2 regions of the Clostridium sp. CM041 genome follow, and region 1 is predicted to be linked to the other one. Evidence: a T-box and tRNA genes for the amino acid it is inferred to sense, from the RefSeq annotation. Region 1 holds a T-box; the other holds one or more tRNA genes.

Region 1 (16,710 bases):
GTGTTAGAAAAGGACTCAGAATTTAATTCTTATACATTAGATGCACAATTATCAATAGTTGAGGAATATTTAGTGCTTTATCCAGAAGATAGGGTGAAATTAGAAGAATTGATTAAGGAAAGAAGAATATTTGTAGGGCCTTGGTATACTCAAACTGATACATTGCTTGTAAATAAAGAATCAATAATAAGAAACTTATTATATGGAACAAGACTAGGAAATAAATTTGGCCACTCTATGACGGTAGGATATCTACCCGATGTATTTGGACAAAATCAATATTTACCTTCAATATTTAGGGGTTTTGATATAGAAGACAGCATACTTCAAAGAGGAGTATACACAGAGGATTTAAAAGATAATTTAAACTTTAGATGGTCATCACCTGATGGAGAAAGAGTTAAGGCTAATAATATTTTCTTGGGTTATGGACCGGGTAAATTTCTAACTACAGATGATAAATATATAGAAGAAAAACTTATACCAATGTTAGAAAAGTTGGAGTCTTTAAATGTGGGCTCAGATGATCTATTATTGCCAGCAGGAGGAGACCAAGTTCTAGTTAGAAATCATTTTCCAAAAACTATAAAAGAGCTTAATGAAAAGCAGTATAAGTATGAGTTTATATTGTCTAACTATGAAGACTTTATGAAGGATACAATGAATAAATCTTTTGAAAATGAGATAAAAGGAGAACTAATAGCTTGTCAAAAATCAAGGATACATAATACTATAAAATCTCAAAGGTATGATATTAAAAAAGCTAACTATGATGTGGAAAATAAGATACTTTATATATTAGAGCCACTTGCTGTTATAGGGAACTCCTTAGGGTTGAAATATCCAACTCCATGGGTAGATATAATGTGGAAATCATTATTTGATGTTCATGCTCATGATAGTATAGGTGGATGTAATTCTGATGCTACAAATATAGGGATTTTAAATAGGATCGAGAAGGCTGATAGGATTTGCTCTGGATTAATTAATGTAATTAAAAAGCAAATTACTACAGCTATTAGTAAAAAAGTAGGAAATGAAAATATAGTTGTATTATTTAATACTAAAGTTTATAGCTCAGTAGAAAATGTTGAAACAGTTATATTTAGTGTGAAAAAAAACTTTAACTTAAATACAATAGAAGGAAATTCGGCCGAGTTTGATTTAGTTAAAAGAGATTATATTAGTGGCGGAAAGCAAGTAGTGGCAAGTGCTGATGGAGATACTCAAATAGAGCTTCCTGGCTATTATAGAAGTGAAGTAATTATAAAAAATGAAGAGCTTAAATCTTTGGGATATAAGACCCTTATCGTTAATGAAGGTGAAATAAACAGTGAAAATATACTAGAGGTTATTGATGACCATGAAATAGAAAATAACTTCTATAAAATAAGGTTAAAGGATAATGCAATTACATTAATCAATAAAAAAACAAGTGAAGAAGTTACGGACATCTTCTATTTTGAAGATAGTGAAGATTGTGGAGATTCTTACGATTATTCTCCATCTTCAAATGGAGAACGCACAGTTATAAGTGAGGCTATTCTTTTAGAAGTTAAAAAATCTAAGAACATAAACAAGATGATTATTCAGCATAGAGGAGTTAATTATAAATCTTGTGAGATAATTGTAAACACAGAAATAGAGCTTAGAAATGGTGAATCCACTATAAGAATCAAGCATCATATAGATAATACGGCAAAGGATCATAGAGTAAGAGTTGTTTTAAATACTAATGTAGTTAGTTCAACTTCACTAAGTGACCAGGGATTCTCTTTTATTGAAAGAAGTAATACTAATAAATATCTAAAAAACTGGAGAGAAAGTGGATTTGTAGAAGCACCAGTACCAATATATGCCTTAGAGAATATGGTTATGTTAAAGGATGAAAAGTATACTTATGGGGTTATTACCAAGGGCATTAAAGAATATGAAATTCTAGAGAATTCAAAGATAGCATTAACACTATTTAGAAGTGTTGGGTTACTTGGACGTGATGATTTACTCTGGAGACCAGGTAGAGCTTCCGGAATAAACAACAAGGTTGTTTACACTCCAGATGCACAAATGATCAAAAAAATGAATTTTGAATATGCCATAACCCTAAGGGATTCATCAGAAGAATTATTTAAACAAGCTGACAAATTCATTGGAAGATATACAAGTTACCAAAAGCAGAATCTGAATTTATTTGAAGAGAGAGTAGAAAGGTTTGAGATTCCATTAAATCTTGATGTTAATGGAGATGAATATTCATTAATGAAAATAGATAACACAAATATAATACAAAGTGTATGTAAAGAATCCTACGAGAAGGATGGATTTATAGTAAGATTATTTAATCCAGGATATAGTGAAGAAGTGGTTAACTTATATTGTGATAAGTTTAAATCCATAAAGTTAACTAATCTTTATGAAAAAGAGATTGAAGAAGTTAATGGAGAAATTAAAGTTAAGCCTAGAGGATATGTGACTATAAAGATAATAGTATAAGAACTGGAGGTTTTTATGAATAATTTAGAATTAACTACCGCTGTAGTTGAAAAATTAAAGTTTATTTATGGATTAGAATATAAAGATGAATTTAAAGATGAAATTGAAAAACTGATAAATAAGTGGGAAGAAATAAGACTTACGAAGGCAGATGCTATTTCAGAAAAAAATGTATATTTGATAACTTATGGAGATAGCATCTATGAGGATGGGGTTCCAACAATAAGAACTTTAAAGAAGTTCTTAAATAAAAAGGTAGGAAACACTATAACAGACATTCACATTCTTCCAATGTTTACTTATACCTCTGATGATGGATTTTCTGTGGTTGATTATATGGAAATAAATAAAGATTTAGGTGATTGGGGATGTATAAAAAATTTATCTGAGGATTATAGATTAATGTTTGATTTTGTAGCTAATCACATTTCTAAATCAAGTAGCTGGTTTAAGGGCTACTTAAGTAATGAAAAAAAATATGAAAATTATTTTATAAAAGAAGATAATAATTTTAATACTAAAAATGTTATAAGGCCTAGAACATCACCATTATTCCATAAGTATGAAGGAGAAAGTGGAATAAAAACAGTATGGACAACGTTCAGTGAAGACCAAATCGATGTGAACTTTGGATGTTTTGCAGTTTTATTAGAAATGACAGATATATTATTAAACTATGCTAGAAATGGCGCAACATCAATAAGGTTAGATGCTATAGGTTTCTTATGGAAGCAGTCTGGCACAAACTGCATGCATCTCCCTCAAACCCATGCAGTTATTGAGGTTTGGAGACTATTGTTTGATTACTTTAAAGAAAACACTCAAATAATAACGGAGACTAATGTACCTCACAGTGAAAATATAAGTTACTTTGGAGGTAAGAGTAATGAAGCAAATATGGTATATCAATTTCCGTTACCACCACTAGTACTATACACTCTTACAACCCATAATTCTAAAAAGTTAACAGAGTGGGCAAATACTATAGATAAGGTATCTGATACAGCTACATATTTTAACTTCTTATCAAGTCATGATGGAATAGGGATGAGACCAACAGAAGGAATCTTAACTGATAGTGAAAGACAAGTTTTAGTAGATAAGGTTAATAAAAATGGAGGAAGAGTTTCTTATAAGAATAATGCGGATGGAAGTAGGTCGGTATATGAACTTAATATTAATTATAATGATGCTATTATAAATATAGATGAAGATATTACTTTAGAGGATGAAGTTAATAAGATAATAGCTTCAATTTCAATATTACTATCTTTTGTAGGAGTACCTGCTATATACTATCATTCATTATTAGGATCAAGAAATGATTATAAGGGCTTAGAATCGTCAGGAATAAATAGAAGAATTAATAGAGAAAAGCTTGAATTTAGCAAGCTATCTAATGAATTAGATAATGATGAAAGAAAAAAGGCTATATTTAATAGAACAAAGGAATTAGTTGAAATTAGAAAAACACATTCAGCATTTTCACCTTTTGCATCTCAAGAGGTTTTAGATTTAGGAGAAAATATATTTGTATTAGAAAGATATAATGACCATACTAAAGAAAAGATAACATTTATAGTAAATGTAGACTCAAAAACAGTAAGAATCAACCCTAATATTGTGGGGATTGACATAGTTACAGGTAGAGAAATAAAGGGTACTATTGATCTAAACCCCTATGAATTTGTATGGATAAAGTAACCAATAAGCCCCCCTATAGGTGGGGCTTATTAAAATTAAATTATATATATTTTTCCGTTCCTTCATACTCTTTAAGTTCATTAACCAAATGCTTAATCTCCTGATCCTTATTCTTGTCCATTACGAGTATTACATCTCCTGCATCGACAATTATAAGATCCTTTACACCAAACCCAATTATAAGTCTGTCCTTACCAAATACTGAACAATTTTCACTCTCTTCCATAAACGTGTTACCCAATACATTGTTACCTCGTAAATTACTTAGAAACCTTGAAAGTGCTGCAAAAGTTCCTATGTCATCCCATACAAAGTCACATTTTATAACAAATGCCTTTCTAGTTTTCTGCATTATGCCAAAATCTACTGATATTCCATCTATTTCATTGTACTGTTCTTTTGTTACCTCGGATTCTTCATCAGTCTCTAAAGCTTGATATATAGTCATTAATCTTTTATACATCTTAGGTAAATACTTCTCCATCTCTCGTAAGTACACATCTGCTCTCCATACAAACATACCACTATTCCAAAGGAAGTTTCCTTTTAAGAGCAAATCCTTGGCTACTTCGGTATTAGGTTTTTCTAAAAATCGTTCTACTTTGAACGTAGGCATATCAGCGTTTACCCTATCTCCCATTTCTATATAACCATATCCAGTTTCTGGTCTTGTGGGCTGTACCCCTATGGTGACTAGTCCTCTTTTTTTATTTGCAATTTCAACTCCCTGTAAAATAGTCTCTTTAAACTCCTTTTCATTTTCTATATAATGATCAGAAGGTAAAACTATCATGGTTGCTTCCTTGTCCTGTTTCACTAGCTTGGCAGCGGATAGACCTATACAAGTAGCAGTTTCTTTATTACTAGGTTCCACAAATATGTTTTTTTTATTAATTTCTGGAAGTTCCTCGCATATTTTATCAAAATAATCTTCATTAGTAACTACATAAATATTTTCATTGCTAACTAAACATTTTATTCTATCCACAGTGCTTCTTAAAAAGCTCTTATTATTGATAATATTCAAAAACTGCTTCGGGTTTTGTGCACGAGATAGAGGGTAAAGTCTTGTTCCTTTTCCACCTGCTAAGATTAGTACGTATAGCAAAATACCACCCCAAATTATTACTCATTTCATTTTATGATTCATAAGTCTATGTTGTGAGAACAATTTATAATATTGTTTAAGTATTTAGTTTTATATATTTAAAAATTGCTTATACCTCTTGTTAATTTAAAAAAACAAAAATGTGCAGGATGGAAAATACATTTTTCATCCTGCACATTTTTGTCTAAATGTTTTTATTTCTCATCCGAGAATACCTTCTTTATCTAAAACAATACTCTCTTCATCAAAAGGCGAAACAAATTCAAATCTGTCTGTTGACATTTTGCCTCCGCTTTTTTCAAGTAATTCTAAATCATCGTATTCGTCAATATTATATTCCTTTAAAACAGAGGTCATATCCTTTTCTCCTAGGCATGGTAGTCGCTTAACAAATGAACGAAATAATTCTTCGCTGAAATACTTTGAATTTACTATAGGAAAACACGGCAATGGAGAAAATCCATACGCTTCAGCCTTCTTAACACCCTCAATATCATATTTGAAATAATATTTTTCCGTTCCTTTACTTAATTCTCCTACTTTAAATGTTTCTTCTTGTTCATTTTTCCATATCATCCATATTACGTTCTTCACTTTGCTAGTCATTCCTCTCACCCTCTTATTAAAAATCATACTATTATCATACTCTGTTATTATACTTATTATAACTTAACTGGAATAATATGCAAACAAAAATTTCACTAAGTAAGGTTTTATGTTTTTTCTAATTATTTAATTTTTGTGATAATCTATCCATAACTACACTAGGATTTCTATAAAATTCACTGGCACGTATTTTATAAAACTCCCATCCAACCCTTTCAAGACACATTTGCATTTCATACTGCTTTTGCCAATTATAATTTTCATCTTGTGGCATTCCAATGCATTTAACTGCTATTTTTTTATAATGACCTCCAGTAATATCCAAAGATAAATCCGTTTCTACAACAAAGTCTATAGTATATTTTCCTACTTTAACCTTTGGTGTAATCTTATATCCACTTTCTTTTATGCATCTTTCTATGTGCTCCTCAAAATCATTTAATAATAAATATTGTTGTGATTTAATTTCTTCCTTAGGTTCATTCTCCTCAAGGCAATATTTTAATAGGGAGTATCTAACACATTTATTATTGAGGTTATCTAAATCCACTGAGTGAAATAGCCACATTTGATTCCTTGCACGGCTTGCCGCTACATTAAATCTTCTTATATCTGATCCCTTAGTTAAAGCTGTAAATTTAGCATTATTTGCAATAACCATCGATAGGAACATTACATCTCTCTCATCCCCTTGGAAGGAATAAGCATCTCCACATATAAGTCTTCTTTGCAGTATTTCCTCCATGCCAAGTGTCTCTACCAACATGCCCAGTATTAATTCAGCTTGAGCGTCCCCTAGTAACGATACAACTCCCATTGTCATGCCATTATACCTCTCGTCACTACAACACTCTACTATCTTATCTACAATGCTTTTTGCTTCGTTTGCGTTTATAGCCTTAGTTTCATCCCTACATCCCTGCGTAACTTTAGAGGTTACTATAAATGGGCCAACTATCTCTTTAGCGTCTATTCTTCTTAAAGGTATTATTTCGCCCGAATAGCACAATTCATTACTAAATCCTATTATCTCTGGCACACACCTAAAGTGCTCCTTTAATAATAGTCTATTTGGGAATACCCTTAGGGCTGTATTGTACAAGCTAGTTTTTAAATCAAACCATTCTGCATGTGGAATATCTTCTAAATATGTGCTTATTAAAGTTTCTACAGCGACATGGTCCTTTCCAATGGCTTCTGGACTTATTTGCTTTTCATCTCCTACAATAATTGCCTTCTTAGCCCTCATTAAAACTGTTATAGCTGATATATCACTTTGACTGCTCTCGTCCACAATTACCACATCGAATAAATTATCCGTAAGCTTTAAATTCTCCATGACCCTATTTATTGGCATAATCCATACAGGAATTACATCCTTACAATTTTCCATTTCCTTTTGTGCAATTTTCCTATACTTCACTGCCTGAGTTCCCGTGCCTTTTCCTATTCTTTTTATAGCTTCCATCCAAGTAAATAAGCTTCTTTTTTGAGCCTCAGTAGTACGCTCTATTTGATTGAACCAACTTTTTTTAGAAACAAGTTCTCTTATAATATATTTTTCTTTGATTTTTTCCTGGGCTATATTTTTCTCTAAAGCTTCCACATCAATCTCTTCTAATTTGCATAAAAAATCATTCCATTTTTTCCACTTCCATGCCTTTTCCCAATTTGAATCTTCTAAACCCTTCATGGCTTTTTTATTATCATTCGTGATATTTTCAAGTAATATAGGACAGCATTTTTCCATCTTTTTGCTTAATTGTGTTAATTCTAACACACTACTCGCTACTTGCATTAGGCTATCAATCCCCATATAAACAGAATGCAAACTATCAACGTCTCTTGTTTTTATAGCATTGTGTAACTTTTGCATGCACCCTACATTATTGAATGTTTTCTCTATCCCTTCCATTTCTAATTTTAATTTGTTATATTTATGTATAAGCCTTAAACTCTCAAATCCATTTTTCAGATATATATATGATTCTTTTTCATACCAATGTAACCTAATCGTCAGGTTTTTATCTGGTAAAAAATTAATTATATTATTTCTAAAGTCTTTGTCCCAGTTAATAATCGTTTCAATACCTCTAATGCCCCTCGCGACCTCACTTACATAGTTTAAGTTCGAATCATCTATTATCTTTGCCCCATACTCTTCTATTGTATTATTCCAAATATTTTTAAGTTCTCTTTCTAATAGCTGTAGCTTTATATATAAATTAACTACCCTTATTTGTTCACTATTATTTATAAGCTCATAATCCACCTTACAACCCGCGAATATATATTTAAACTTACCATGGAGTATTTTAAATACAATTCCCAGTTTGCCTTTTTCACTTATTGCTTTTGATACAACATCAAAGTCATTTTTAAATTTGTTTATATCAACATCAGTCGGTATTTCTAACTTGTGATCATTTAATTCTTGCTTAATTTCACTTATACTTCTTATATATTCATTACACTTATTAACTAATTGTTGCCAAAGACTTCGTGATTCGTTATTAGAATAATAATGAGTCATAACATTATTTAACCAGCTATTCTCAAACCCTTCTAGCCTTTCTATTGCATCATCTACAAGTTTTAGTAATCTTCTATTCCCATAATCTATAGACTTAACATTATTCCAGTCTTTAATGTTATTCTCATGAATATGTTGGTACTGTTCTAATTTAAATAATTCTAATATTTTATAACATAACTCATCTTCTTTAGGCAATATCGCTCTGTACTTATCTATGTTATTTATTTCATGCACTTGCTCTTTTGTAATTATACTTGATAATGTAACTAACTTAATAAATTCTTCATGACCTAAGGGATTTTGTTTATTAAAATCAACCTTATCTACTAACCAAGAATGAGCATCTTCATTATCTTTAACCCACTTAGCCATATGCATTAATGTGTATTTTTGCCCTTCATACTCTACCTTGTCGTTTTCTCTATCTTCAATGCATTTTAACCCTTCATATAATTTTTTTTGAGTTTCAATGCACTTACTAAGTTTATATTTTAAGAGTTTTATGTCTTTATGTAATTCTTTAGTGTCCATTGATAAATTTTCTGTTATTTTTCTAACAGACTCGTCCAATTCTTCTAGTGATTTCGTATCATTTCCCAATATACTTATACATAATGCCCTAACTTCTTCGGGGATTTTATTAGACAAAACCCTTAATGCTCTATCTGTTTGGCTTGTAACTAGCACCCTCTTGCCATGTGCCAAAAGATGGCATATTAAATTAGCTATAGAATGGCTTTTACCAGTACCTGGTGGTCCCTGTACAACAATCCCAAAGTTTTCAGCGAGCCTCTTAGTTATTTCCATTTGCTCCTGATTTGCAGGCAGAGGAAATAATACATCTTGTCCCACTTCCGTCCACTCATTAAGTTCCTCGATATCTTGCACCATATTTTCCTCTGAAACTAAAGCTTCTATAGTTTTAGGAATAGGAAATCCCGCTCTTATTTGCGTTAATACATCATTTAGTTCCATATTCCAAAGTCTTGTGTCAACCTTACGAAGTATGATGCATGGGGCATTGTAAAATTGCATGTTACTTTGAATCTTTATATCTGATTCGCAGCTTAGCTCCTCAATATAAAAATCCGACCTGTGAGCTTTTAAAAGCATAGCTATCTCTTCGAATATTTTCGAAGCCATTTCAATATTTCTCACATCCAAAGCCATATCTTTTGCTTTATTGCGAATGCTTAGTAAACTGTCTAAGTTTACTTCGAGGTATTCATTTAAAAATTCAAGCTCCACATTGGTTTGGTTATTATATGGTTTTAGGGTAAATATTTTTTTCATTGCGTCAAGTTTTATTTCCATTTTAGTCGTAAAAATAGGATGGACTACTTTTTTGCCCTCTTTTTCCCAAGTTAAAAGTCCATTTGACCAAATCACCTCTAAATCTTCACTGTTTTTTTCTAGTTTTAAATATGTTTTCTGAAACTGAGCGTATAATTTTCCTGCTCTCTCATCTATAGTTAACCAATAATCCTTATTTTCATCAACATTAAAAGTGCACCCACTAATATTTTGGAGTTCCTTTTGCCAATGTACATTTTCATATTCATTAATATTTCTTATAGTTTTTTGATTCATATTTTTTATACTTAGTAAATATGAAAATATTTTTTCTACTTTATTATTAATATTCAAAACTTTGTTACCTCCAACTTGTTAATTTGACATTTATAAAATCACCTAATTGTATATTCAAGGCTCATGAAAATAATGTAAAAAGTCTTATTAAAACTTATTTTGTTTTAATAAGACTTATATTTATTTACAGGAGTCTCTCTCCACTATTCTATACGGTAATACAAAATGTTTTTCCTCAACCTCTAAATTAGTTATAGCTTTTATAAGCATTCTCATACTTACAGATCCCATGTCATACATTGGTTGAGCCACTGTAGTCAATTTAGGATAGAATATTGAAGCTGAATAAATATCATCAAAGCCCATAACATCTATGTCCTCCGGAACTTTAATAGATTTATCTCTTAATGCATTTATTACTCCCATAGCAATTTCATCACTAGCACAGAATACTGCGTCTATTTGGACACCTTTATCTAATATCGCATTAATCCCCTTGTACCCATCTCTAGCCTTAACTCCGCCAAGATAAATTAGCTCTTTATCAAGTGTTATTCCCATTTCCTCAAGCCCTTTGATATAGCCCGTGTGCCTTTTAGCTAGCGCATTAGCTTTTTCTATATCAGTACCTACATATGCAATTTTCTTGTTGCCCTTATTTATCAAATATTTTACCGCATCAGCTGCTGCCCTTACATTATCAATAGTAACACTAGGTAATATTCCACCAGCATCTGTAGTTTCTACAAGAACCGTCGGCATTTCGAGCTCTCTTATTAAGCTTATAACATTATTCTCTATGGAATTACTCATGTATATAACTCCATCTATCATTTTCTCTTTAAGTATTCTTAAAGATTCCATTTCTTTATCTACGTCCAAATCCGCATTGCAAAGCATAATGTTGTATTTATAAATATTAGCTACATCCTCACAGCCTCTAACAATTTCAGGATAAAATTGATTTGATATATCCGGTATGATTATCCCTATAGTACTAGATTTTTGAGTTTTTAAGCTTCTTGCAACTATATTAGGCCTATACGACAATTTTTTAATAGCATCATTTACTTTTTTCTTAGTGTCTTCATTTACCACATCTATATCATTTAAAACTCTGGATACTGTGGCAATAGAAACTCCCGCTTCTCTTGCAACATCTTTTATTGACGCAGCCATATTTCTCAACTCCTACTATTTTCTTATCTTATCATTATACTGATAAAAGCCTGTCATTTCAAGTTATATATGAACTTGCTACTATTAGTATAGTTATAGTGTTCCCATTAAATCAAGTTTACAATGATATTTATAAATATATCTCATAAAGTGTACCCCCACATTATTATTACTAAAAAAGAAAGTATGTGCTTAATATCACATACTTTCTAAATCATTAATTACAATTTTTCTAAATCTAGTTTTAAATCTTCACCATTTATCTTAACCGTCGTATATTCTCTTTCACCATTATATACAACTTCTACAGATAAAGTATCCCGTTTGATTTGTTCCTCAAATCTCGAAATTACATTTTGAAGCATTTCATTTCCAGATACGTAAATTCTAATCTTATCAGCAACTTCAAAACCACTTTCTTTTCTCATGTTTTGAATCTTGCTTAAGATCTCACGTACGTTTCCTTCTTCTTTAAGTTCTTCGGTGATGTTAGTCATTAAGACTACTCCCATTTCACCTTCCCCAGCAAATGCATAGCCTTCAAGCCCTTGCATTGTAACAAGTAATCTCTCGCTATTGAGTTCTATTTCTGTTCCCGCTACATTTATAGTAACTATGCTCCCGTTATTTATAGTTTGAGCAAGCTCCATTTGGTTCATAGCTCCTATTGCTTTCTTAATTCCTGGTATTAGCTTACCATATGGCTTACCTAGCACAGGTAAATTTGGTTTAATTTCAAATTTAACATATTTAGAAATATCAGCTCCTAGCTCTACTTCTTTAATATTAAGTTCTTCTTTTACTATATCTCCATAATACTCTGGAAGAGATTTAGAACTAACTAGCATTTTAGAAAGCGGCTGTCTATTCTTTATATTAGCAGCATTTCGTGCACTTCTTCCTAATTTAACAGTCTTATAAGCCATATCCATTTCTTCTTCTAATACTTTATCCACTTGATCCTCTCTATATTCAGGCCATGCACATAAGTGAATACTTTCTGGTGCACTTTTGTCAAATGCAACTACTAAGTTTTGATATAACTCTTCTGTTATAAACGGTATAAACGGAGCAGATATTTTGGAAAAAGTTGTGATAACTCTATATAATGTCATATAAGCGCCTATCTTATCATCTGTAAGTGACTCTACCCAGTATCTTGCTCTATTGCGCCTTACATACCAATTAGAAAGTTCATCTACAAAACCTTCGAGTTCAAGAGCACCTTGAGTTATTCTATAATTCGTCAAATGGTCATCTATATTCTTAACTAATGTGTTTAGTTTTGACATCATCCATTTGTCCATAATATTCTCAGATTCAAAGCGATCATATTTAGTTGGGTCAAAATTATCTATTTCAGCATATAGAATATAGAATGAATATACATTCCAAAGGGTTCCTATGAACTTCCTTTGTGCCTCAATTACCGCGCCTTCATAAAATCTTGAAGGTAACCATGGCGCACTAGCAGTATAAAAGTACCATCTTAGAGCATCTGCTCCTTGATTTTCTAGCACTGTAAATGGACTTAGCACATTCCCTTTATGCTTAGACATTTTAATTCCGTTTTTATCTAATACATGCCCTAGTACAATACAGTTTTCAAATGGGTTTGTATCAAATACAGCTGTAGATACCGCAAGTAACGTATAGAACCATCCTCTTGTTTGGTCTACTGCTTCTGAAATAAATTGAGCTGGGAAATTAGCTTCAAATAGTTCTTTATTTTCAAATGGATAGTGATGTTGCGCAAATGGCATTGATCCTGAGTCAAACCAACAATCTATAACTTCTTCTACTCTAGTCATAGATTTGCTACATTTTGGACATTTTAAATTTATCTTATCTATAAATGGTTTATGAAGCTCTATTCCTCCTGGCACATCTATTCCCTTTTCATTAAGTTCTGCTATACTTCCTATAAGTTCGCGATGACCGCATTCACATTCCCAAATTGGAAGTGGAGTCCCCCAATATCTAGATCTACTTATACTCCAATCTATAACGCCTTCAAGGAATTTACCCATTCTTCCCGTCCTTACGTTATCTGGCATCCAATTAATTTTATTATTATTATCTATAAGTTTGTCCCTTACTGAAGACATTCTTACAAACCAACTTTCTCTTGGATAATATAAAAGTGGTGTATCACATCTCCAACAGTGTGGGTATGAGTGTTCAAATTTCTCTGCTTTATATAAAACATTGTTTTCTTTTAAGTATTCTAATATCTTAGCATCAGCCTCTTTAACAAAAATGCCCTTCCATGGAGCAACGCAATCTACAAATTTTCCTTCTAGATCAACTAAATTAATAAGTGGTAAATCATATTTTTTACCAAGCAAATTATCATCTTCACCATAAGCCGGAGCAATATGGACTATCCCTGTACCATCTGAGAGCGTTACAAAATCTCCGTGTACTACATAGAATGCTTTTTCTTTTGGAGTATAGAAATTAAACATTTGCTCATATTCAAGACCTATTAGAGCTTCTCCTTTAAATTCACGTACTACCTCATACTCTCCCTCGAGTCTACTTAATAAATCTCTCGAAAGTATTAAAGTCTCACCTTCCTCAATTACCTCAACATAATCATATTTTTTGTTTACTGCAAGCGCTACATTACTTGGAAGTGTCCAAGGAGTTGTAGTCCAAACAAGTATAAATTTTTCTTCACCCTTAACTTTGAATTTTACATATGCTGACATCTCTTTTACATCCTTATATCCTTGAGCCACTTCATGAGATGATAAAGATGTTCCACATCTTGGACAATAAGGCATTACTTTATGACCTTTGTATAATAGATCCTTATCCCACATTTGCTTTAATGCCCACCAAACTGATTCAATATAATCATTATGATAAGTTACATATGGCTTCTCCATATCTACCCAGTATCCTACCCTATCCGACATTTCCTCCCACAAATTCACATAATTAAAAACACTGTCCTTACATTCTTTTACAAACTTTTCCACACCATAAGATTCTATTCCAGCTTTACCATTAATTCCAAGTTTTTTTTCTATTTCAAGTTCTACCGGTAACCCGTGAGTATCCCACCCAGCTTTTCTAAGAACATTATACCCCTTCATTACCTTATATCTTGGAATTAAATCCTTCATAACTCTTGTTAAAACATGACCGATATGTGGTTTTCCATTAGCCGTTGGTGGACCATCATAAAAAGTAAAGGCCTCTCCTTCCTCATTTAAATCAAAATTCTTTTGAATAATATCTTTTTCCTTCCAAAGCTTAAGCACATCTTTTTCTATATCCATAAAACTTTTTGAAGCATCATTTTTCTTATACATAATAAAACTCCTTTCCCTATTTCATTTAATAATTACTATTTGTATGCGGGGAACTTTCCTTCTGAAATGTCGTTAAATCATCACCTGCGGTACTACAATATTTTAAAATATAAAAAAACCCCACCCTAAATAGGACGAAGTTAAATTCGTTATGCCACCTATAATAAATATAAATTCAAGTACAATAATACTTTATTCTTTAACGCAGAAATACGGATAAGCTTACTAAACATTCAGCTCTCAGCTCCTAGGTGATTTTCTCTAAACCTTCACTATGGGTTCTCAGCCTGGCCCATTCTCTGTAAGTTACTTGCTTAAATACTTTTCCTAATCAAAGCTTTTTATTAGTCATAATCAATAATTACTATGAACTTCTTATCATTATATTATAATGAATTTTTATTGTCAATTTCTTTTTAAATTCTCTTGTATTTACCATAAAAAAAAGAGGTCTATATCTAAAAAATAAAATTTGTGTTATAACTCCTATATGTCAATATTTTGGAAATACTATTCTGCCAAACCTTCAATAACACTTTGATTATTTAAATATCACCTTTTCATAGATGTATGTGATATAATACTAGTTAAAAATAAACTTTGATATGATTTGAATTTATAAATGAATTTTTATTTAAAACAACTTGCAAATAAGCACCATTATTTCATGATTAATTGTATTTTATGATGTTTTCTTATTGACATACTTGCATTTTCATAATAAAATCATTTTATTTACAAATAAATTTTTGTTGTATTTTTTAAAAAAGCTCACTACTTCTATATGTTGTAGTCCTGTTACAGGCAATTCAAGTATTCTGCTAAGATCATGATTCTATTTCTAAAAATGTTAATCAAGTCACTTTAGTGGCTTTTAAGCAATTTATATACTTTAAAGGAGGAATATTATTTTGAAAAAATTAATTTATGTAATTCCTAAAGAAAAGCATTCTGAAAAAGAAATTAAAGAAACTTTACTTGCTCACTCTGAGGTGAAATTCGTCTCACTAGTTGGTATTGACTTATCCGGTAATGACACTGACGAGAGAATTCCGATGAAAATATTCTTAAATGATATTAGCGGTTTCGCGGACGGCGCTATTCAAACTGATGGTTCATCTGTAGTATTGCCAGGTATTGCTACTCTAAACAATGCTAAATTAGACATGCTGGCAGATTTTGACTGTAATTGGTACGTTGACTACAATTATGAAAACATTGACCCTGAAACATCATTACCTATAGGTACATTAAAAATCCCATGTATATTATTACATGATAATCTCCCAGTAGATTCAAGATCAATCTTAAAAAGATCCGTCGAATGCTTTAAAACAACCCTCCTTAATTTATTCAAAGAATATCCATCATCTTTAACCTCTTTTAATTTTGAATATAAAGATATTGATGAGCTAATGCTCACTTCTGCTACTGAGTTAGAATTTTGGGTAAAAACACCTAATGATAAAGCTGATATAGAAGAACTATCTACTTCGCAGGTACTAAAAGAGCAATATTGGAGTAAAACTAAAGGAAATGTTCGAACAGCTCTCGAGCAAACACTTCTTTTAATGGAAGAGTATGGTTTCGAACCTGAAATGGGCCATAAAGAAGTTGGTGGGGTAAAAGCTCAAATAGGTGAAGCTGGTACTCTAACACATATTATGGAACAACTTGAATTAGATTGGAAGTTTTCAAATGCTCTTCAATGTGCAGATAATGAGCTATTTATCAGAAATTTAGTAAAGGAAACCTTCAGACTTAACGGTCTAGATGTTAATTTTTTAGCAAAACCTGTACATGATGTGGCTGGAAGCGGTGAACATATTCATGTCGGAGTCGCTGTAAAGTTAAAAAACGGAAAGAGAGTTAACTTATTCAATTCAAATAAAAAACATTTTTTAAGCACTTTAGGTTATGCTTCCGTGATGGGCGTACTTAAAAATTATGAAGTAATAAATCCATTTGTTTCTTCAACAAATGATTCTTTAAGAAGATTAAAAGTTGGTTTTGAAGCTCCTATTTGCATAGTAACTTCACTTGGTCACAGTGTAGATATTCCATCGAGAAACAGATCTATACTTTTAGCCTTAATAAGAGACCTTGATAATCCACTTGCTACAAGATTTGAACTTAGGTCTCCATGTCCACATACTAATGCCTATTTAGCT
Region 2 (16,710 bases), 450 kb from region 1:
GAAGGGGTGCCTACGAAAGTAGGTCGCAGAGAATAGGCCCAAGCAACTGTTTAGCAAAAACACAGGTCTCTGCTAAAGCGAAAGCTGATGTATAGGGGCTGACGCCTGCCCGGTGCTGGAAGGTTAAGGGGATTAGTTAGCGCAAGCGAGGCTATGAACTTAAGCCCCAGTAAACGGCGGCCGTAACTATAACGGTCCTAAGGTAGCGAAATTCCTTGTCGGGTAAGTTCCGACCCGCACGAATGGCGTAATGATTTGGGCACTGTCTCAACAACACATCCGGCGAAATTGTAGTGCAAGTGAAGATGCTTGCTACCCGCGATTGGACGGAAAGACCCCGTAGAGCTTTACTGTAGCTTAGCATTGAATTTCGGTATTGTCTGTACAGGATAGGTGGGAGACTGAGAAACATGGGCGTCAGCCTGTGTGGAGTCATCCTTGGGATACCACCCTGACAGTACTGAGGTTCTAACTGGAGGCCATGAATCTGGTCACAGGACATTGTTAGGTGGGCAGTTTGACTGGGGCGGTCGCCTCCAAAAAAGTAACGGAGGCGCCCAAAGGTTCCCTCAGCGCGGTTGGAAATCGCGCGAAGAGTGCAAAGGCAGAAGGGAGCCTGACTGCGACACTTACAAGTGGAGCAGGGACGAAAGTCGGGCTTAGTGATCCGGTGGTACCTCGTGGGAGGGCCATCGCTCAACGGATAAAAGCTACCTCGGGGATAACAGGCTGATCTCCCCCAAGAGTCCACATCGACGGGGAGGTTTGGCACCTCGATGTCGGCTCGTCGCATCCTGGGGCTGAAGTAGGTCCCAAGGGTTGGGCTGTTCGCCCATTAAAGCGGCACGCGAGCTGGGTTCAGAACGTCGTGAGACAGTTCGGTCCCTATCCGTCGCGGGCGTAGGAAATTTGAAGGGAGCTGTCCTTAGTACGAGAGGACCGGGATGGACAAACCTCTGGTGCACCAGTTGTCACGCCAGTGGCATCGCTGGGTAGCTATGTTTGGAAGGGATAAACGCTGAAAGCATCTAAGCGTGAAGCCCACCCTGAGATGAGATTTCCCATAACGCGTGTTTTTAACACAAGTTAGTAAGACTCCTGGAAGACCACCAGGTTGATAGGTTAGAGGTGTAAGCATGGTAACATGTTCAGCTGACTAATACTAATAAGTCGAGGGCTTGACCTAAATATATAATTAGAAATAACGCGATAATTCTTCCGCAGGAACTATTTTTTTCGTAAGAAAGAAACTAAGCTTCTGACAAAGGAAGAAGCTTAATTCACTGTGCAATTTTGAGAGAATATTTATTTTCTCAATCTAGTGATTATGGCATGAAGGTAACACCCGTTCCCATACCGAACACGAAGGTTAAGCTTCAATGCGCCGATGGTACTGCAGGGGTGACCTTGTGGAAGAGTAGGTTGTCGCTAGGTAATGTTCCGCGATAGCTCAACGGTGGAGCACTCGGCTGTTAACCGATAGGTTGAAGGTTCAAATCCTTTTCGCGGAGCCATTTTTTTAAATATAATAACATATGACGGATATTAATAAATCTGGTGATTATGGCATGAAGGTAACACCCGTTCCCATACCGAACACGAAGGTTAAGCTTCAATGCGCCGATGGTACTGCAGGGGTGACCTTGTGGAAGAGTAGGTTGTCGCCAGGTAAACATGGATCTTTAGCTCAGCTGGTTAGAGCTACCGGCTCATAACCGGTCGGTCCGGGGTTCGAGTCCCTGAAGGTCCACCATATGTGGGGATATAGCTCAGCTGGGAGAGCACCTGCCTTGCACGCAGGGGGTCAAGGGTTCGATTCCCTTTATCTCCACCAAAGAACAGTCCAATATGGGCTGTTTTTTTTGTGGAGATAAATAAGTTGTTAGTAAAAAAACTGGGTTAAATCATCTCCTGTGCAGCGGTTGATTTTATTCCAAGATTGCAGCTCCGCAGGAGATGATTTAAGTGGATTATTAATGTTGTTAGTAATTCTAAATATAAAAATTCTTAATAACGTTTATAAATAAATGAATTAAATGCTTAAATACAAACAATTTCTTATATACTTGACCATGCGTGTCAATACATATAAAACAAAGGATTATAATGAAACAATGAGGAAATCGAGAATAACGTGAATATATAACAAAAAAAATAAATATACAACTTTATTATTATGATAGAATACTCCTTGTCGTCACAAACAAGTGGCAAGATAATCTAACTATTGATAACTATTTAATATATTTTCAAATGAAAATAATTTTTAAAAAGTTGTTGACAAAACAAGAAATACCTAGTAGAATAGTAGAAGTCGTCACATGATGACAAAGCAAGTTGGTCTTTGAAAATTAAACAGAGAAATAGGTAAAGATAGCGAAATAATATTTCGTTAAACCAGTTAATTACTTTAGTATAAAGTAAAATTTAGTCGTAAGACTAAAAGTATGTAATGAGCTTGCGAATCAACTTAACAGTTGTCGCAGATTAATCATTTCAACTAAAAAAGTGTAAACTTTTAAATTGAGAGTTTGATCCTGGCTCAGGACGAACGCTGGCGGCGTGCCTAACACATGCAAGTCGAGCGATGAAACCTTTCGGGGTGGATTAGCGGCGGACGGGTGAGTAACACGTGGGTAACCTGCCTCAAAGAGGGGAATAGCCTCCCGAAAGGGAGATTAATACCGCATAATATGTTTTGGTCGCATGATCGAAACATCAAAGGATTTTTCTTTTAGAAAATTCCACTTTGAGATGGACCCGCGGCGCATTAGCTAGTTGGTGAGGTAACGGCTCACCAAGGCGACGATGCGTAGCCGACCTGAGAGGGTGATCGGCCACATTGGAACTGAGACACGGTCCAGACTCCTACGGGAGGCAGCAGTGGGGAATATTGCGCAATGGGGGAAACCCTGACGCAGCAACGCCGCGTGAATGATGAAGGCCTTCGGGTTGTAAAGTTCTGTCTTCTGGGACGATAATGACGGTACCAGAGGAGGAAGCCACGGCTAACTACGTGCCAGCAGCCGCGGTAATACGTAGGTGGCAAGCGTTGTCCGGATTTACTGGGCGTAAAGGATGCGTAGGCGGACATTTAAGTCAGATGTGAAATACCCGAGCTTAACTTGGGTGCTGCATTTGAAACTGGGTGTCTAGAGTGCAGGAGAGGTAAGTGGAATTCCTAGTGTAGCGGTGAAATGCGTAGAGATTAGGAAGAACACCAGTGGCGAAGGCGACTTACTGGACTGTAACTGACGCTGAGGCATGAAAGCGTGGGGAGCAAACAGGATTAGATACCCTGGTAGTCCACGCCGTAAACGATGAATACTAGGTGTCGGGGGTCGAACCTCGGTGCCGCCGTTAACACATTAAGTATTCCGCCTGGGGAGTACGATCGCAAGATTAAAACTCAAAGGAATTGACGGGGGCCCGCACAAGCAGCGGAGCATGTGGTTTAATTCGAAGCAACGCGAAGAACCTTACCTAGACTTGACATCCCCTGCATAACCCAGAGATGGGCGAAGTCCTTCGGGACAGGGTGACAGGTGGTGCATGGTTGTCGTCAGCTCGTGTCGTGAGATGTTGGGTTAAGTCCCGCAACGAGCGCAACCCTTATCATTAGTTGCTACCATTAAGTTGAGCACTCTAGTGAGACTGCCCGGGTTAACCGGGAGGAAGGTGGGGATGACGTCAAATCATCATGCCCCTTATGTCTAGGGCTACACACGTGCTACAATGGTGAGTACAAAGAGATGCAAGACCGCAAGGTGGAGCCAAACTCAAAAACTCATCCCAGTTCGGATTGTAGGCTGCAACTCGCCTACATGAAGCCGGAGTTGCTAGTAATCGCGAATCAGCATGTCGCGGTGAATACGTTCCCGGGCCTTGTACACACCGCCCGTCACACCATGAGAGTTGGTAACACCCGAAGTCCGTGAGGTAACCGTAAGGAGCCAGCGGCCGAAGGTGGGATTGATGATTGGGGTGAAGTCGTAACAAGGTAGCCGTAGGAGAACCTGCGGCTGGATCACCTCCTTTCTAGGGAGTAGATGTATTGACTTCGGTCGATGCAATAGAAGAATATTAATTTGTTCTTCAAAAATATCTATTGTAATTAATCGTACCTAGTTCTCTGTTTAATTTTGAGAGACTAATTTTATCTAACTCTTAGGAGTTAGATAATGAATAGTTTTTCTAAAATGTTCTTTGAAAATTGCACAGTGAAAAAAGTTGTTTTAAAAAAATTAAAGCTACGCGAGTAGTTTATAAATTGATTTAATACAATTTCGCAAAATTAATATAATCGTCTATGTAAATAGACAGAATCAAGGTCAAGCTACAAAGGGCGCATGGCGAATGCCTTGGCACTAGGAGCCGAAGAAGGACGCGTTAAGCTGCGATAAGCTTTGGGTAGGCGCAAATAGCCTGTGATCCAAAGATTTCCGAATGGGGGAACCCACATAGTAACAACTATGTACTGCATACTGAATAAATAGGTATGCAGAGGTAGACCCGGGGAACTGAAACATCTAAGTACCCGGAGGAAGAGAAAGAAATATCGATTTCCTAAGTAGCGGCGAGCGAAAGGGAAAGAGCCCAAACCCAGGTCTTTGACCTGGGGGTTGAGGATAGATCATAAATACTGCAATTCCTTAATTGAAGATAGCTGGAAAGCTGCTCCGCAGAAGGTAATAGGCCTGTAAATGAAAAGGAAAAACAGTCAGATCTAATCCAGAGTACCACGAGACACGTGAAACCTTGTGGGAAGCTGGGAGGACCACCTCCCAAGGCTAAATACTACCTAGTGACCGATAGTGAAGAAGTACCGTGAGGGAAAGGTGAAAAGAACCCCGGAAGGGGAGTGAAATAGAACCTGAAACCGTGTGCCTACAACCGGTCGAAGCACTTTATATGTGTGACGGCGTGCTTTTTGTAGAACGAGCCAACGAGTTACGATATGTAGCAAGGTTAAGTACTTAAGGTACGGAGCCGAAGGGAAACCAAGTCTGAATAGGGCGCATAGTTGCATGTCGTAGACCCGAAACCGGGTGACCTATCCATGGCCAGGATGAAGCGGAAGTAAAATTCCGTGGAGGTCCGAACCACGTTGGTGTTGAAAAACCATGGGATGAGCTGTGGATAGCGGAGAAATTCCAATCGAACTCGGAGATAGCTGGTTCTCCTCGAAATAGCTTTAGGGCTAGCGTCGATTAATTGAGTAATGGAGGTAGAGCACTGAATGGGCTAGGGGCTGACAACAGTTACTGAACCCTATCAAACTCCGAATGCCATATACTTTTATTTCGGCAGTCAGACTGCGAATGATAAGATCCGTAGTCAAAAGGGAAACAGCCCAGACCATCAGCTAAGGTCCCAAAGTGTAAGTTAAGTGGAAAAGGATGTGGGATTTCTAAGACAACTAGGATGTTGGCTCAGAAGCAGCCACTCATTTAAAGAGTGCGTAATAGCTCACTAGTCAAGAGATCCTGCGCCGAAGATGTCCGGGGCTAAAACTTACCACCGAAGCTATGGGTGTACACAATTGTGTACGCGGTAGAGGAGCTTTCTGTACTGGCTGAAGTCATACCGTAAGGAGTGGTGGACGGTACAGAAGTGAGAATGTTGGCATGAGTAGCGAGAGTTAAGTGAGAATCTTAACGGTCGAAAACCTAAGGTTTCCTGAGGAAGGCTCGTCCTCTCAGGGTTAGTCGGGACCTAAGCCGAGGCCGAAAGGCGTAGGTGATGGACAATCGGTTGATATTCCGATACCACCAATGGACGTTATTAGAAATGGGATGACGCAGGAGGATAAGATGTGCACACTATTGGATGTGTGTCTAAGCATTTAGGCGGAGCAAGCAGGCAAATCCGTTTGCTCTTAACGCTGAGATGTGATGGGGAAGGGAATTTATTCCTGAAGTATCTGATTCCACGCTGCCAAGAAAAGTCTCTATCGAGGATATTGGTGCCCGTACCGCAAACCGACACAGGTAGGTGAGGAGAGAATCCTAAGACCATCGGAAGAATTGTTGTTAAGGAACTCGGCAAATTGACCCCGTAACTTCGGGAGAAGGGGTGCCTACGAAAGTAGGTCGCAGAGAATAGGCCCAAGCAACTGTTTAGCAAAAACACAGGTCTCTGCTAAAGCGAAAGCTGATGTATAGGGGCTGACGCCTGCCCGGTGCTGGAAGGTTAAGGGGATTAGTTAGCGCAAGCGAGGCTATGAACTTAAGCCCCAGTAAACGGCGGCCGTAACTATAACGGTCCTAAGGTAGCGAAATTCCTTGTCGGGTAAGTTCCGACCCGCACGAATGGCGTAATGATTTGGGCACTGTCTCAACAACACATCCGGCGAAATTGTAGTGCAAGTGAAGATGCTTGCTACCCGCGATTGGACGGAAAGACCCCGTAGAGCTTTACTGTAGCTTAGCATTGAATTTCGGTATTGTCTGTACAGGATAGGTGGGAGACTGAGAAACATGGGCGTCAGCCTGTGTGGAGTCATCCTTGGGATACCACCCTGACAGTACTGAGGTTCTAACTGGAGGCCATGAATCTGGTCACAGGACATTGTTAGGTGGGCAGTTTGACTGGGGCGGTCGCCTCCAAAAAAGTAACGGAGGCGCCCAAAGGTTCCCTCAGCGCGGTTGGAAATCGCGCGAAGAGTGCAAAGGCAGAAGGGAGCCTGACTGCGACACTTACAAGTGGAGCAGGGACGAAAGTCGGGCTTAGTGATCCGGTGGTACCTCGTGGGAGGGCCATCGCTCAACGGATAAAAGCTACCTCGGGGATAACAGGCTGATCTCCCCCAAGAGTCCACATCGACGGGGAGGTTTGGCACCTCGATGTCGGCTCGTCGCATCCTGGGGCTGAAGTAGGTCCCAAGGGTTGGGCTGTTCGCCCATTAAAGCGGCACGCGAGCTGGGTTCAGAACGTCGTGAGACAGTTCGGTCCCTATCCGTCGCGGGCGTAGGAAATTTGAAGGGAGCTGTCCTTAGTACGAGAGGACCGGGATGGACAAACCTCTGGTGCACCAGTTGTCACGCCAGTGGCATCGCTGGGTAGCTATGTTTGGAAGGGATAAACGCTGAAAGCATCTAAGCGTGAAGCCCACCCTGAGATGAGATTTCCCATAACGCGTGTTTTTAACACAAGTTAGTAAGACTCCTGGAAGACCACCAGGTTGATAGGTTAGAGGTGTAAGCATGGTAACATGTTCAGCTGACTAATACTAATAAGTCGAGGGCTTGACCTAAATATATAATTAGAAATAACGCGATAATTCTTCCGCAGGAACTATTTTTTTCGTAAGAAAGAAACTAAGCTTCTGACAAAGGAAGAAGCTTAATTCACTGTGCAATTTTGAGAGAATATTTATTTTCTCAATCTAGTGATTATGGCATGAAGGTAACACCCGTTCCCATACCGAACACGAAGGTTAAGCTTCAATGCGCCGATGGTACTGCAGGGGTGACCTTGTGGAAGAGTAGGTTGTCGCTAGGTAATGTTCCGCGATAGCTCAACGGTGGAGCACTCGGCTGTTAACCGATAGGTTGAAGGTTCAAATCCTTTTCGCGGAGCCATTTTTATTTAAAGTATATAAAGCTAATTATTAGCTTTTTTTTATTTTTTGAAAAATTAAATAAATAATATACAAATTTTAAAAAATAGATATGAGCTTTAGTAATAACTTATATTTAGTTTAAATATATAATTAAGTATCAATAAATTTATTTTATTGATACTTTTATCTTTTTTAGAAAGTAATAATTATAAAATTCAGCTATATACAAAGGCTTTTTATTTAAAGGTAGAATATATGAATATATATCTAACGAAAAGCTAGGAGGTATCGTATATGAAAGAATATATAAGCAAAAATCTAAGAAATATAGGAATTGTTGGGCATAGTGGTTCAGGAAAAACCACATTAATGGAATCAATATTATATTACACTAAAGCTATAGATAGATTCGGAAAAGTTAATGATGGTACTACAATTAGTGATTACGATATTGAAGAGAAGAAAAGAAAAACATCTATTTCTACGTCGGTGGCTTTAAGTGAATGGGAAAATATAAAATTAAATTTAGTAGATATGCCTGGATATTTTGATTATGAAGGAGAAATGATTGAGGGGCTAAGAGCTGTAGATATGGCAATGATAACTGTTTGCGGGGTATCAGGTATAGAAGTTGGAACTGAGAAGGCTTGGGAATATATCAATGACCATAAGCTACCTAGAGCATTTTTTATTAATAAGCTAGATAGGGAAAATAGTAATTTTCAAGTTGCTTTGCAGCAGATAAAAGAAAAGTTTGGAATATCTGCAGTGCCAATTCAGTATCCTATAGGTAGTGAAGAAAATTTTAACGGCGTAATAAATATCATATCTAGAAGGGCTCAAATATTTAATCCCAAAACACAGGAAATGGAAGATAGTGATATTCCAGAAGAATTAATAGGTAAAGTAGATGAGTGTAAACAGATGGTTATGGAAGCCGTTGCTGAAACAGATGAAGTTCTATTAGAAAAATATTTCAATGAGGGTTCTATAAGTGAAGAAGAAATATATCAAGGTCTTATAAAAGGAGCTTCTATGGGAGAAATTACACCTATAATGTGTGGATCTGCTTTACTTGGTATAGGAATGAATACATTGCTAGAAGATATCGTTGAATGCTTCCCTTCTCCAATTGAAACAACTATGTACATTGCAAAGGATATGAAAAACAATAAATATACGCAAGTCAAAATTGATGATATGGGTCAATTCTCAGCATTAGTATTTAAAACTATTGCAGATCCTTTTGTAGGTAAATTATCTATGTTCCGTGTTATTACTGGAAAAGCTAAAAGTGACACAATAGTATATAATACTAATAAAAATAAAGAAGAAAAAATAGGTGCTATGTATTTTTTAAAAGGAAAACAACAATTTCAAACTCGAGAAATTGAAGCAGGGGATATAGGTGCAGTTGCAAAACTTCAATGCACGACTACTGGAGATACTCTTTGTGATAGAGCGAAACTAATAATGTTTGATACTATGGAGTTCCCACAACCAGTTTTTTCAAGAGCTATTGTAACTAAATCAAAAGGTGATGAAGATAAAATATCTAATGGATTAACAAAATTGTTAGAAGAAGATCCCACATTCTCAATATCTAGGAGCACGGAAAATGCACAAACTATAATCTCAGGATTAGGATCTACCCACTTGGAGGTTATAGTTAGTAAATTGAAAAATAAATTTGGAGTTGAAGTATCATTAGAAATTCCAAAGATTGCTTATAGAGAAACAATTAAAAAAACTTCTGATGTCCAAGGAAAACATAAAAAGCAATCTGGAGGGCATGGCCAGTATGGTGATGTAAAGATTAAATTTGAGCCTAGAATAGACGGTGCAGATGATTTAGAATTTATTGATGCAGTGGTTGGTGGAACGGTTCCAAGACAGTATATACCTGCTGTTGAAAAAGGGTTAAGGGAATGCATTAGACATGGCGTACTTGGAGGATTCCCAGTTATAAGGCTTAAAACAACGTTACATGATGGTTCGTATCATGCTGTAGATTCTTCTGAAATGGCATTTAAAATGGCGGCATCGTTAGCTTACAAGAAGGGTCTTAAGGAATCAGATCCTGTTTTATTAGAACCAATTATGCATGTGGAGGTCACATGTCCAGAGGACTATATGGGCGATATTATTACGGATATAAGCAAGAAAAGAGGTAGAATTTTGGGGATGGAGTCTGTTGAAAGAGGTCAGAAAGTCATAGGAGAAGTACCTCAATCAGAATTATTTGATTATGCAACAGATTTACGCTCAATGACTGGTGCTAGGGCAAATTTTAGAGTCAAGTTTGAAAGATATGAAGAAGTGCCTCAGGATGGAATTGATAAAATAATCGAAGCTAGCAAGAACATGGAATAGTATAAAATAAAGAAATAAAACCATAGGTAGCTACGGTTTTATTTCTTTGTTTTAACGGGATTTCAGAATGATTTAATTATGAATTTTTAGGTATAGAAAAAGAATAAAAGTAAATTATGATAAATGTGCATATTCTGATCAAAATTACAAAACCTATTGTTAAATATAGTAAAGAGGGGAGAATTAAATGTCTGAATATAAATTAGACATTCCTGGAGAAATTAACTTAAGTGATTACAGTAGCATTCATGATTATATGGGCATAATAGAGCGAAATGATAAGTTCACAATTATTTCAAAAATGAAAAATGCTGATGAAATGAAAATATTATGTGAAATGTTGGAAAATAATTCTTTTACCGTTGTAACACAAGGAGATAAAGAAAATGGCAAGTATTATATCACATCGCAAAAGGGAAGGTAAGGAGGAAATTAAGGGCAGTTATGTAAGTGAGCTATTTACATAATATATTTAACAAGGACATCGCTATTAATGTTTGAATATTTTTAAAAAGCAAATTAGGAAATAAAACTTCCGAAATTTGTTTTTTGATTTTATAGGTGTTATTACTGTTTATTTTTTATTCTTATAGATAGTAAAGTATGAAACTCACTCAATATTGGTAGTATTAGGATAAATTTGGGTTCAATTGGTTATAATTATAGTAAGAAGTAAATCCATTGCAAGTGAGGTGTTTTAACATGATGTTTAATAAATTTACAGAAAGATCACAAAAGATTTTAGTATATGCTCAAGAGGAGGCAAAGCAATTAAAGCATGGTTATGTAGGGACAGAGCATATATTGCTAGGAATTCTAAAGGATGAAGATGGAGTATGTAAAAAATCATTGGGTGATATGAAAATTTCGTCTGAGGGTGTAAAGAAATTAGTAATGGAGTATGAGGGAGAAGGAGACATAGAAATGCGGAGTAGCGAGATACCTCTAACTCCAAGAACGAAAAGGCTGCTAGAACTAAGTCTTTTGGAAGCGAGAAATTTGAATCATAATTATATTAGTCCAGAACATATTTTGTTAGCATTAATTAGAGAAGAAGAAGGTGTTGCATATACAATTTTGGCTAATTTAGGAGCGGACTTTAATAAACTTAGAAATGGTATACTAAATAATTGGTGTTCTGAGGATACTCCAAAAGGTAGTTCATCAAAAGAAAAGCAAAAACAGGGTACTCCAAACTTAGAACGTTTTGGTAAAGATTTAACTGAGATGGCAAGACAAGGTAAACTTGATCCTGTTATAGGTAGAGGTAATGAAACTCAAAGACTTTTAGAAATTTTATGCAGAAGAATGAAGAATAATCCATGCCTTATAGGAGAACCAGGCGTAGGGAAAACAGCTATAGCAGAGGGACTAGCACAAAGAATAGCTTCCGGTAGCATTCCAGAAATTTTAAAAGACAAAAGGGTTATAACTTTGGATATATCCTCAATGGTGGCAGGTTCTAAATACAGGGGAGAGTTTGAGGAAAGGCTTAAAAAGGTTATGCAAGAGATAGTCGCCGCAGGAAATATTATTATATTTATAGATGAAATTCATACCATCATCGGAGCAGGAGGAGCCGAAGGGGCCATTGATGCATCTAATATATTAAAACCAGCCCTCGCTCGAGGAGAACTTCAATGCATAGGTGCAACAACTATAGATGAATATAGAAGGCATTTTGAAAAAGATGCAGCACTCGAGAGAAGATTTCAACCTATAATTGTAGGAGAACCAAGCGAAAATGAAGCTGTTGAAATATTAAAAGGATTAAGAGATAAGTATGAAGCGCATCATAGAGTAAAGATTACGGATAGTGCAATAGAAGCAGCTGTTAGCTTATCACATAGATATATATCTGATAGATACTTACCTGATAAAGCAATAGATCTTATAGACGAAGCTGGTGCAAAAGTAAGAATTCAAAATTTAACTACTCCAGCAAATCTGAAAGATTTAGAAGAAAAAATAGATGGAATTTGTAAAGAGAAAGCTGATGCTATATCAGTGCAGGACTTTGAAAAAGCAGCTAAGATTAGGGATATCGAAAAACAATTAAAGGATAAATTATATAATTCAAAAAATAATTGGAAAACTCAAAATCAAGCGGATGAGCTAATAGTTACAGAGCTTGAAATTGCTAATGTGGTATCAAGATGGATTAATATACCTATAGAAAAATTGACTGAAAAAGAATCGGAACGACTACTAAAGTTAGAAGAGGTACTCCACAGGAGGGTAATAGGACAAGGTGAGGCAGTGAAATCTATTTCAAGAGCTGTAAGACGTGCAAGGGTAGGGTTAAAGGATCCAAAGAGACCTATAGGATCTTTTATATTTTTAGGTCCCACTGGGGTAGGAAAAACAGAATTGTCTAAAGCTTTAGCAGATGCAATGTTTGGTGATGAAAATAACATGATAAGAATAGATATGTCAGAATATATGGATAAGCACACTGTTTCAAGGCTTATGGGTTCACCCCCCGGATATGTAGGTTTTGATGAGGGTGGGCAATTAACGGAAAAGGTGAGGAGAAACCCTTATTCAGTTATACTTTTTGATGAAATTGAAAAAGCTCATCCAGACGTAGTTAATATTTTGTTACAGATATTAGAGGATGGAAGGCTAACAGACGGAAAAGGGAAAACAGTAGATTTTAAAAATACAGTAATTATAATGACATCAAATGTAGGCGCGTCTAGTATAAAAAAACAGAGGTCTCTAGGTTTCGATATAAAGGATAATGAAGCAAGCTCTAAATATGAAAAGATGAAAGAAAATATAATGGAAGAGCTAAAACATTCATTTAGACCTGAATTTTTAAATAGAATAGATGACATTATCGTATTTCATTCGCTAGAACATGAAGATTTATATAAAATAGTAGGATTAATGCTTAAGGTAGTAAAAGAGCGTCTTAAAGATCTTGAAATTAATATTACTTTTGATGAGGAAACTAAGAAGCATTTAGCTAAGGCGGGACTTAATACTACTTATGGAGCTAGACCACTAAGGCGAGAAATAACTAATACTGTGGAAGATAAGCTTTCTGAAGAAATACTTAAGGGTAATATTAATAAAGGTGATAATGTAAGTGTTCTTATGAAAAATAGTAAATTGATTTTTAAGACTTTACATATTTAATGTTGTTTATGTGTAGGATATGCTTAAAAAACATAAATTTTTTTTACTTTCAGTTTATAACTAAACTTACAAATAAATAAAACTAAGGAAAACTGCACACAAGAGGTATACGGTTTTTCTTAGTTTTATTTAGGATATGCAATTATATTCTGTTATACACAACATATGAATCAGTTGTATCGCTAACTATTGGATTATGGTAATGTAATTCTACAATTTAAATAATAAAAGATTTTTCATAAACAACATAGGCACATTAATATTTTATATAAAAATGCTTATTTATTATCTATATATTTAACATTTTTAATTTCTGGCATAGATATATTCAATGATTTTAATGTATCTTTATTTATATACACTTCTGTTTCTTCAGAGATTTTAATTGGCATATTAGATATATCATTACCCTTTAGTACATCAACTGCCATGTTACCTGCTTCATATCCTAACTTATAATAATCTATTCCTACAGTAGCTAATGCTCCAGATTCTACGGAGCCTTTTTCCGATGCTATAACAGGTATTTTTGCCTCCAATGTATTTTTTACTATTATAGGCATGGATGACACTATTAACTGATCAGTTGGTACATATAAAACGTCTATTTTCGGAAGTAAGCTACTTATGGCACTATTAACTTCATTAGTGCTTGTTACTCCGGAAGTAACAATTTCATAACCTTTAGCTGCTTTTTTTAGCTCATTTACCTGTACTTGTGAATTTACTTCACTTGTATTATATAAAATTCCTATTCTTTTAGCATTGGGCATCAATTCCTTTATTAACTCCAATTGTTTTTTCACTGGTAAATAATCTGAAGTCCCAGAAACATTAGTTTCTGGCTTATCTAAAGACTTTATTATTCCAGCTTGCACAGGATCAGTAACGGCCGTAATTATTATTGGAATTTTTTTTGTAGCATTATATGACCCCTGTGCTGAAGGGGTAGCTATTGCATAAATTAAATCCTTCTTTCCAGATGCAAACTTTTTGCCGATAGTTTGGGTCGTAGTTATATCTCCTTGGGCATTTTGATAATCAATATCTATATTGTCTCCCTCCTTATAACCATTATCCTCTAGTGCTTTTATAAATCCTTCTCTACTTTGATCTAGTGCAACATACTCTACTATTTGACTTATACCTATTTTTATAACTTTCTTCTTTTCATTCGTTTTTGTACATCCGGTTAATATGCATGTAATTATTAGTGTAGTAGCTAACATTTTTTTCACAATAATACCTCCTTTATACCGCGTATTCAAATTTTTTTAATATACTTTCTATTGTTAATTTTTTCTTTTCGGATTCATTTAAATCTAAAATAACTTCACCTTTATGTAGCATTATTAGCCTATTACCATACTGAAGTGCATCCTTTAAATTATGAGTTATCATCAATGTAGTAATATTTTTTTCTTTTACAATCTTTTGAGTTAACTCCATTATCTCATTAGATGTCTTTGGGTCTAAGGCTGCAGTATGTTCATCTAACAACAGTAACTTAGGAGCAGATAGACTTGCCATTATCAATGATAGAGCTTGTCTTTGTCCCCCTGATAAATAATTTACATTCACATCTAAAAGCTTCTTTAGATCTAATGATATTCCATTTAAAAGAGCTTCTAGTTCTTTAGTTTTATACCTAAGGCAATATTTAAAATTAATTAATTTCCCCTTGTTTAAAGCCAGAGATAAATTTTCTCTAACGGTCATGGATGGACATGTTCCTAAGGATGGGTTTTGAAAAACCCTGCTTACGATTCTTGTTACTTTATGTTCAGGCATTTTAGTTAAATCATTTCCTTCAAGAAAAATATTACCTGAGGTTTCTTTAACTAATCCAGAAATTATATTTAATAATGTGGACTTACCTGTTCCATTACTACCAATTATGCTTATAAAGTCCCCTTCGTTAATGTCTAAATTGATGTCCTTAAATAACACATTTTCACCTAAATAAGAATTATAAAAAATTTTTGATAAATCTTGTATTTTTAACATTTAATAACCACCTCCGTATAGATTTGTTACTTTCACTATTACTCCTACCACCAACTGTTATAAATAAAATTATTACAAAAGATGTGACCATTTTTAAATCCACAGGTGTAAGTCCAAAATTCATAGCTAAATATATGGTAATTTGGTAGATTAGAGTGCCTATAATTACACTACTTGTCTGTTTTATAAACTTTCCGTTTTTAATAATAGATGATCCAATGATTATAGAAGCTATACCTAAAATTAATGTACCTATGCCCATAGATATATCCGAAAATCCTTGATATTGAGCCATCATACTTCCGGAAAAGGCTATAAGTCCATTTGATATCATAAGTCCTAATATTTTTATTTTACCTATTTCTACGCCTAAAGATTTAATCATTTGTGGGTTATCGCCCACACCTTTCAATGCATATCCTAATCCTGTTTTTAAAAACATATCGATAGCAACTTTAAATATTACAACTAAGATTAAAGCTACAATTAAAGGGTTGAAATCATAAAAAATATTTTCATCATTAAAGAGGGCAATGTTTGCCTTTCCCATAATCCGTAGGTTTAGAGAATATAAAATTCCCATTACTAGAATGCCTGAAAGTAAGTTTGATATTTTAAATTTAACATGGAGTATTCCCGTTAATAACCCCGCTATACACCCAGAAGCTAGCGCAAGCACTGAGCCTAAAATAGGAGAAATTCCACTTTTTAAGGTTACAGCTATTATTGCTGCCCCTAAGGAAAAACTTCCATCAGCAGATAAGTCCGGAAAGTCCAAAATTTTATAGCTTATATACACCCCCAATACCATGATTGATAAAATTAAGCTTTGTACTAATATTCCTATTGCGGCTTCCATAAAAATCCTCCTTTGTAAATTAAGATAAGATATTTAAAATACAAAAAAAAGCCACATAGAATATCTATGTGACTTTTTTCATATAACTTATGAAAAACTTATAATCATAGTCAACATAGATACAAATCATTTGATGCAAGCATCAATGGACCTGTACCTATGTTTAATTTTTAGGTACAAATCCTATGTAAATTGGCGACTAAAGACAAATTGTATTTTTTGATTTAATAAGTTTTTCATAATTAATCTCTCCTTAAAAAAATATTATATTTATAATACCATTTTTATCTTTAATAATCAAGAATATTTTTTCGTTAAAACTATTTTATTATTTTGATTTTATAGGGTGTACAACCTTATGCAAATATAAATAATTTAATTTATTTGTAAGAATTTATTTAATCTTGTATAATATTATAATGAGACAAGAAGGGTTTATTCAAATATCAAATGATTCTAGTGTTTTATTGAAGAGACTACTTTTAGAAAAAAATTAAAGGGTTACTTTTTATAGTTGTGATATTTATGTTAATGTAGTAGGGTGACTAAATTTAGAATGGGACTTCTGGAGAGTTAGGACTCGGGATTCTCTAGCGTGAAAAGTAAAGAAATAAAGATCGATAAAACAATTATTGTATAAGAGCGAAAAGAAAATTAATGCTAAGGATATTAATATTTTAGGGACGGCTTCATTAAAAGATATTATAAGTAAGATTTTTTAATGGCACTATTTATTAAGTAGGGAGAAAAAGATGAGAGAAGA

Evidence for each region. A T-box is a leader RNA that pairs with one kind of tRNA and senses whether it is charged. The one in region 1 lies ahead of ileS (isoleucine--tRNA ligase), so its partner is inferred to be a tRNA-Ile.
Region 2: it has a tRNA-Ile gene. The T-box ahead of ileS (isoleucine--tRNA ligase) is inferred to sense a tRNA for this amino acid. The anticodon was not compared.

Annotation. Positions count from the first base shown of each region.
Region 1 is NZ_CM143648.1:2,177,202-2,193,911, forward strand. Features, by position in the region: gene ACWJJT_RS10190 (glycoside hydrolase family 38 N-terminal domain-containing protein) at 1-2,493, shown strand, start outside; gene ACWJJT_RS10195 (sugar phosphorylase) at 2,509-4,197, shown strand; gene ACWJJT_RS10200 (mannose-1-phosphate guanylyltransferase) at 4,238-5,305, opposite strand; gene ACWJJT_RS10205 (hypothetical protein) at 5,507-5,911, opposite strand; gene ACWJJT_RS10210 (AAA domain-containing protein) at 6,030-10,094, opposite strand; gene ACWJJT_RS10215 (LacI family DNA-binding transcriptional regulator) at 10,218-11,216, opposite strand; gene ileS (isoleucine--tRNA ligase) at 11,438-14,539, opposite strand; T-box leader at 14,667-14,883, opposite strand; gene ACWJJT_RS10225 (type I glutamate--ammonia ligase) at 15,448-16,710, shown strand, end outside.
Region 2 is NZ_CM143648.1:2,631,627-2,648,336, forward strand. Features, by position in the region: rRNA gene ACWJJT_RS12390 (23S ribosomal RNA) at 1-1,186, shown strand, start outside; rRNA gene rrf (5S ribosomal RNA) at 1,318-1,434, shown strand; tRNA gene ACWJJT_RS12400 (tRNA-Asn) at 1,440-1,514, shown strand; rRNA gene rrf (5S ribosomal RNA) at 1,554-1,670, shown strand; tRNA gene ACWJJT_RS12410 (tRNA-Ile) at 1,677-1,753, shown strand; tRNA gene ACWJJT_RS12415 (tRNA-Ala) at 1,759-1,834, shown strand; rRNA gene ACWJJT_RS12420 (16S ribosomal RNA) at 2,520-4,038, shown strand; rRNA gene ACWJJT_RS12425 (23S ribosomal RNA) at 4,330-7,255, shown strand; rRNA gene rrf (5S ribosomal RNA) at 7,387-7,503, shown strand; tRNA gene ACWJJT_RS12435 (tRNA-Asn) at 7,509-7,583, shown strand; gene fusA (elongation factor G) at 7,859-9,937, shown strand; gene ACWJJT_RS12445 (hypothetical protein) at 10,125-10,361, shown strand; gene ACWJJT_RS12450 (ATP-dependent Clp protease ATP-binding subunit) at 10,640-13,081, shown strand; gene ACWJJT_RS12455 (ABC transporter substrate-binding protein) at 13,360-14,319, opposite strand; gene ACWJJT_RS12460 (ABC transporter ATP-binding protein) at 14,333-15,088, opposite strand; gene ACWJJT_RS12465 (ABC transporter permease) at 15,051-15,947, opposite strand; gene disA (DNA integrity scanning diadenylate cyclase DisA) at 16,700-16,710, shown strand, end outside.